3 regions of the Ectothiorhodospira variabilis genome follow, and region 2 is predicted to be linked to each of the others. Evidence: riboswitches for the same ligand, from Rfam matches in the RefSeq annotation. Region 2 holds a riboswitch; each other region holds the start of a gene.
What was found. Region 2 has a riboswitch for cobalamin ahead of cobW (cobalamin biosynthesis protein CobW). Riboswitches for the same ligand answer to the same signal wherever they lie in the genome.
Positions count from the first base shown of each region.

Region 1: another riboswitch for cobalamin. It lies ahead of LPW30_RS05610 (TonB-dependent receptor domain-containing protein); the one in region 2 lies ahead of cobW (cobalamin biosynthesis protein CobW).
Region 3: another riboswitch for cobalamin. It lies ahead of bluB (5,6-dimethylbenzimidazole synthase); the one in region 2 lies ahead of cobW (cobalamin biosynthesis protein CobW).

Region 1 covers NZ_JAJNAO010000003.1:166,963-169,226, reverse strand. The annotation lists gene LPW30_RS05610 (TonB-dependent receptor domain-containing protein) at 1-1,283, opposite strand, end outside; cobalamin riboswitch at 1,448-1,701, opposite strand.
Region 2 covers NZ_JAJNAO010000009.1:121,940-124,203, reverse strand. The annotation lists gene LPW30_RS10675 (MBL fold metallo-hydrolase) at 1-615, opposite strand, end outside; cobalamin riboswitch at 779-1,019, shown strand; gene cobW (cobalamin biosynthesis protein CobW) at 1,140-2,222, shown strand; gene cobN (cobaltochelatase subunit CobN) at 2,222-2,264, shown strand, end outside.
Region 3 covers NZ_JAJNAO010000010.1:26,372-28,635, reverse strand. The annotation lists gene LPW30_RS10875 (DUF2235 domain-containing protein) at 1-116, opposite strand, end outside; gene bluB (5,6-dimethylbenzimidazole synthase) at 268-1,020, opposite strand; cobalamin riboswitch at 1,070-1,271, opposite strand; gene LPW30_RS10865 (ABC transporter ATP-binding protein) at 1,318-1,959, shown strand; gene LPW30_RS10860 (ABC transporter permease) at 1,962-2,264, shown strand, end outside.

The sequences.
Region 1 (2,264 bases), on a different contig from region 2:
GCGTCGAGATCAGGATTGCCGTAGGGCTCGAACGGAGGATCCCAACTCAGCATTGGATTGTAAAGCTCATTGAATGTCGGTGCTTTGAATGCAGTGCCATAACTGGCACGCAAGCTCCATTGCTCCTGTAATTGCATTCCCCAAGCAATTTGGCCGGTGGTTTCGTGGCCAAAGGTCTCATTATCATCGTGCCTCAGGCTCCATGCCAGATCATACCTACCCAACTCCACCTGCCATTGCGCGTACAATCCGACATTATCTCTGCGAGTTTCCGAATAGTCGCTGGAGACATTGACACGGTCATTTTGGTAATCCATACCTAACGTGAGCATGTGGCGCTCCGCGAGAGCCACATCATTTTGCCAATTAAAAAGATTCCTCGATGTCTCAAACTTACTAGGCCAGTCGCTAAATGTTTCCAACTCATCTCGACTATGGGCAACTGAAAAAGTACTGTACCAAATGTCCGCCAATTGCCCACGCACGCCAAATTGTGAGGCGTGCTGTCTGAATTCCTGCCTATCACCCGACCCACCACTGTCAAAATCACTCTCACCTTCCGCATGTAGCAGAGAGCCGAAAATCTCAAAGCCGTTTTTCAACTCATGAGACAAGCGGGCCGACACGGAGCTATTCTCATAACCATCCCGGCGATCATCGGCGGTCTCGTCTTGCACATTGATGCCATCAGTGGATAAATGACTGACTGAGAGATTGTAGCGAGTACTTCCCGTGGAACCGGACAGGCCCGCACCCATCTCCCTGGTATTGAAAGAGCCTGCACCCAGATGTGCCCGAAGTTTCGCGGGACCATCCCCTTCCTTGGTAAACACCTGAATAACTCCACCGATAGCATCCGACCCATAAAGACTGGTTCGTGGTCCACGGACAATCTCTACGCGCTCAATCTCTGCAGGAGGTAAATATTGCCACGCAGCTTGCCCCGTGGTTGCTGATCCCATCCGCACCCCATCAACCAGCAACAAAGTGTGATCCGAGTTAGTCCCACGCATGAAAAGACTGGTGGTCTTGCCAAAAGGCCCGTTCTGGGTCAGGCCAATACCCGCCCGCCCCCTCAACAAATCCACAAACTCCTTCGGCTGCAACCGCTCGATCTCCTCCCGCTCGATCACGGTCACGGAGGCCAGGGTCTGGTCGGTGGTCTGGGCTGTGCGGGTGGGGGTGACCAGGATGGGGTCCAGTTGGGCCACCTGTTCCTGGGCAGTAGCGAGGGAAGGAATGGCCAGCAGAACGGCTGCCGGCAGGAAGGATCGGGTTTGCATGAGTATGTGCTCTCCGGTGCGCCGCCCGCGCACCTGTGTATGGGCCAGGGTGCGGCACGAGGAGAGCAGCGGATCAATCAGACCCATCGGTGCAAGGCGCACCGGAAAGCCAGATCCACCGGAATGAGACCCGAGAAGACGAGCCGCGCAAAGCCCTCCGCAATGCCGCGTGAACGCATCAGGCCGGTCTCCGGGCTCGCGGACGGGTCATCTTTGACCGGGTCAAGGCACCTTCCCACGCTTGCGCGCAGTGGCTTCACGCCTTGCCGGGGTTGCTGCGCTGACATGCAGAAACCCTCGTCTCGCCTACCGTTGCGGGGGCAGCGCCGGACTGGTCTGCTGAATCTGGCAGACATACCGGCTTCCCGTTTCACCAGACGGATGTCAATCATCTGGCACCTGAAGCGAGGCGGTATCATACGCAAACGATTGTGGATATTCCAATGCGGGCCGCAGGGGTTACTGTCAGGGCAGATGGACATCCATGCACCTGAGGCGCGCCCATTCGCGGCCGAGGGCCGCTCCCACAAGGCTCCATTCAAGCCTGGGAGCCCCCCCCCGAACGCAAGCCCCAACGCGTCCGGTCTGCCTCCGGGGTGGGTTTCTGGAGGCGGGTGTTCGCCGCATGGATGCGGCGGTCAAGCCTACAGGGACGTATTCACGGCGTCCCGCCGCAAGAAATGCACCCCGGAGGCAGACCCTGGGCACGGCGCAAAGCCCAGGCACCCTGGAGGCAGACCCCAGGCATACTGCAAAGCCCAGGCACCCTGGAGGCAGACCCCAGGCATGCAGCAAAGCCCAGGCGCATGGGAGGAAGGCCTTTGGGCACGGTGCAAAACCCAGGCACACAGGAGGTATCAGACCCATTCGCGGCCGAGGGCCGCTCCTACAGGAGGCGGGCGCTGGGAGGGTTGGATACCGGTGGGCGCGGAGGATCATGCAGGTGGTCAGCACCCGCATCGCTGTTATGATGCCCTCCTT
Region 2 (2,264 bases):
ACCCTTATCTGGCAGATGCAGCAGGATGTCCCCCGGGAAGTGGGCATCGCCGGCATGGATCATCTCGAAGCGCACCCCGCTCAGCTCGAACGCATGATGATCCGAGGCGATGGGCGAGGGTGCCGGGCGTGGCTCGGTGCTTTCCATGGTCGCCGCGCCCAGGGTGTCCGTGAGGCGATCCAGGTGCTGTCGGGCAAACTCCGCCTGGGTGGCGGCAGTGCGTTCAAGGGCCAGGATCTCGGCACCCTGGGAGAGGAAGTAGTCATTTCCCAGCCAGCGGTGATCCTGGCTGCCCAGATTGATCACATGGGTGATGGGCTGGTCGGTCAGGTCAGCCACAGCCTGTTCAATGCGTTGGGCCACATGATGGCTGGGGCCGCTATCGATCAGCACCACCCCTTCGTCGGTGATCACAAAACCCACGTTATTGTTCATGCCCAGGTTGGCCTGGGTTCGATTTTCCAGGGACCCATAAAAGTAATGGATCTGCTCTGTGATGGCCCGCGGCTCGAGGATCCGTTCGATGGGTCGGTCCTCACCCGCCAAGGCTGTGGTCAGGGAGGAGATCATCAGTCCAATCAGGGTGGAGAGGAGTGCGGGAGTACGGGCAATCATGCTGTTCCTCGGTCATGTTGAAAAGTGGGAGGCGGGACGCCCCACCCCCCTTTCTTATGCCAATAAAAGCATAACGATATGCCCGATCGCTGCCAAGGCCTCCTGAGGATCCGGCACGTCTCCGATTTGAGCCCGGGCCGGATGCCTGTTAAGTTTATGAGGTTATCTTCAGACTTCAGCAGGTGACCCGGGGCCTTCGTGGCCCATCCATCGGGTTGAAACGGGAAGCCGGTGACATCGCCCAGGCGATCACTCCGGCGCTGCCCCCGCAACGGTAAGTGGTGAACGTGGAGAACCCAGGCCACTGTGAGACCCCGTCCCCCGGGCGGATCTCATGGGAAGGCAGCTCCCCACCTTGAACACCCACCACAAGCCCGGAGACCGGCCTGTTGAAGACCAGGTGCCGCGGGGTGCGGCGTGCCGGGTGGAGCCGGACCGCGCTTGATCTCTCCTCCGTGGCACGTACCGCCTTCGTGGCGCATCCATCCCATCGATGCGCGGGCGGCGCGCGAGCGAGCATTTCCATGATATCCAGATCAAGAATCCCGGCCACCATCGTCACCGGCTTTCTGGGCAGTGGCAAGACCACCCTGCTGCGTCATCTCCTGGACAATGCCCAGGGGCGGCGGATTGCCGTCATCGTCAACGAGTTTGGCGAACTGGGCATGGATGGCGAGATCCTCAGGGGCTGCGGCATTGGCTGCGACGAATCCGGAGAGGACGCCGGCACGCTCTACGAACTGGCCAATGGCTGTCTGTGCTGTACCGTGCAGGAGGCCTTTTATCCCGTGATGAAGGCCCTGATGGACCGCCGGGACGAGATCGATCACATCCTCATCGAGACCTCCGGCCTGGCGCTGCCCAAGCCCCTGGTGCAGGCCTTCAACTGGCCGGAGATCAAGACCGGCTGCACCGTGGATGCCGTGGTCACCGTGGTGGACGTGCCCGCCACCGCCCAGGGACAGTTCGCCGCCAACCCCGAGGCGGTGGACCGGCAACGCCGCGCCGACCCGAACCTGGATCACGACTCCACACTTCATGAACTCTTCGAGGATCAGCTATCCGCGGCGGATCTGGTGGTGCTGAGCAAGACCGATCTTGTGGATGCGGCGGCAGTGGAGCGGGTCACGGCACTCGTGCGCGCCGAGATCCCGCCCCCGGTGAAAATCCTCTCCAGCGACCATGGGCGGGTGGATCCCGCGCTCATGATCGGGCTGGGCAATGCCTCCGAAGCGCATATCCACCTGCGCGCCGGGCATCATGACCATGCCCATGGGGAGGGAGATCATCACCATGATCATGACCACGATCAGTTCGACTCGGTGGTGGTGAGGCTGCCGCAGGTGGATCGCGACAGGCTGCTGGAACGGTTGCAGCAAGTGGTGCGGGATCACCGCATCTTCCGCGTGAAGGGCTTCGCGGCCCTGCCCGACAAGCGCATGCGCCTCGTGGTGCATGGGGTGGGAAGTCGTTTTGACAGCTACTTTGACCGCCCCTGGGGTGCCGGGGAGGATCGCGCAACCCGTCTGGTGCTGATCGGTCAGGACCTCTCGGCCGAGGCCCTGGAGCAGGCCCTGCAACCGGCGGTTCTGGCGGCGACGGCCTGATGCATCTGCTGGCGGCACAACCCGGCGGGTTCGTCGACGACG
Region 3 (2,264 bases), on a different contig from region 2:
TAGGCATCGTTGGCGGGCGCCTCGGAAATCATCCTGAACAGGCGGAAGATATGGGTCTCGTTTTCTTCCTTGGCCCAGGTGCCGTCGCAACAGACCACAAGGCGTTTTCTTGTCATCTTGGTTCATCCCCACGCAGTCGGCCCGAGCGGCCCTACCATGAGCGTAGCAGGGGATTCACGAACGGTGAGGTCTTGCACGGGCCGAATGCCGTCGGCACCCGCAGGGGCGCCGACGGAGGCGAGCACAGGGTGAGCGGGAGCGCAGGCCCTAAAGCGGGACTTCGGAGCGGCTTGCCCTGGCCTGGCATGCCTGGACGGCCTTGACCAGTTCGTCGTCCTCGGCAGGGGCATGCCCCCAGCCATCCACATGGATCAATTGCTCCAGCGGTAACCGGGGACGCCAGCCGGCGGCTTCCAGTTCGGGCTTGTCATGGAAGTGGCTGACCCGGCCAATGCATAAATAGGCCACGGGGACGATCTCATCGGGCAGATTCAGTACCTGTCGGATGTCTTCGGGCCGGAAGATGCTCACCCAGCCCACGCCCAGCCCCTCGCTGCGTGCCGCCAGCCACAGGTTCTGCACGGCGCAGACCACGCTGTACAGGTCCATCCGATGGTCGTGGGTGCGACCGATCACCACCGGGCCGGCGCGGTCCCGGTCGCAGGTGATGCACAGATTGATGGGCGCATCCAGGATGCCTTCCAGGCGCAGGCTGCGATACGTCTCCTGCTTTTCGCCTTCGAACATCCCTGCTGCCTCCTCATTGGCGCGGGTGAAGGCCTGATGGGCCCGATGCTTGATCTGTGGGTCCTTGACGACCACAAAGCTCCAGGGCTGCATGTAGCCCACCGAGGGTGCAAAATGGGCCGCGGTCAGGATGCGGGCCAGCATGTCATCGGGCACCGGGTCGGGCAGGAATTGCCCCCGCACGTCTCTCCGGCAGAGCATGTTGCGATAGATGGCCTTGCGTTCGGCCTCGTTGAAGCGGTGTTGATCAGGTGTTGAATCACCAGCCTGCATGTTGTTCCCCTTGTTCAAGCAGGTGGGACGGCAGCCCGGCCTTGCTGCCGTGCAAAGAAACTGTCGGGCCGGTCTTCTGACTCGGGTTCGTCCCGCGCGGACGCCTTCCCGCCCATGGCAGTGGCTCGATGTCTGCGCGATCCCCCTCACAGCGCTGGGCGCGTTGCGGACTCGGTGATCCTTGATCGATCACCCCACCGCATTCCCGATTCTCCCGTGGACGAACGGGCACCCGACAGCGGGTTGATGAATTTTCGGGCACAGTATAGCGGATCGTTCGTCCGGTATACTGTGGTGATGGATGCCCCCACCTACGCCGTCACCGCTGACCCCTTGCTGAAACTGACGGGTTTGCAATCCGATCATGTAGGGCCGGTCGATCTGGAACTGGCGCCTGGGGCGTTGCTGCTCATTGCCGGGCCCTCCGGCGCGGGCAAGTCGCTGCTACTTCGGGCCATTGCCGATCTGGACCCCCATCGTGGTCAGGTGTGGTTGGCCGGCCAGCCGCGGGCCACCATCCCTCCGGCCTTATGGCGGCGTCAGGTAGGGTATCTGCCGGCAGATCCCGTGTGGTGGGCGGACACCGTGGATGAGCATCTCACGGGGGTGCAGGACGACTGGCTGCAGCAGTTGGGATTCACCCCGGAGGTGCGCCAATGGGAGGTGGAACGTCTCTCCAGCGGCGAGCGTCAGCGCCTGGCGCTGGCAAGGATGCTGGGCAACGGCCCGAGGGTGCTGCTCCTGGATGAGGCCACGGCCAACCTGGATCCTGAAAACACCCTGCGCATGGAAGCGCTGGTCATGGGGTATGTGAGGGAACGGGAAGCCGGGGTCATCTGGGTCAGCCATGATCACGAGCAGCGCGACAGGCTGGGTGGCCGTTTGCTGATGATGGATCAGGGGCGGCTGGCCGACCCGGCAATGGCATCGAGGTCCTGAGCATGGATGTGATCTACCTTTCTCCCTGGGATCTGAGTATTGCCGCTCTGCTGGTGATTGCCCTGGCGGTCCTGACGAGCCGCGTGGGCATGGGGCTTTCCCGAAGCCTGCTGGTGGCGGCGGCACGCACGGTGATCCAGTTGCTGCTCATTGGTCTGGTACTCACCACCCTGTTCGAACACGCAGCCCTGTACTGGGTGGCCCTCATGGCGCTGATCATGCTGCTGGTGGCGGGGCGCGAGGTCATGGCGCGCCAGGCCCGGCGGTTTCGGGGCTGGTGGGGATACGGCATTGGCACACTGGCC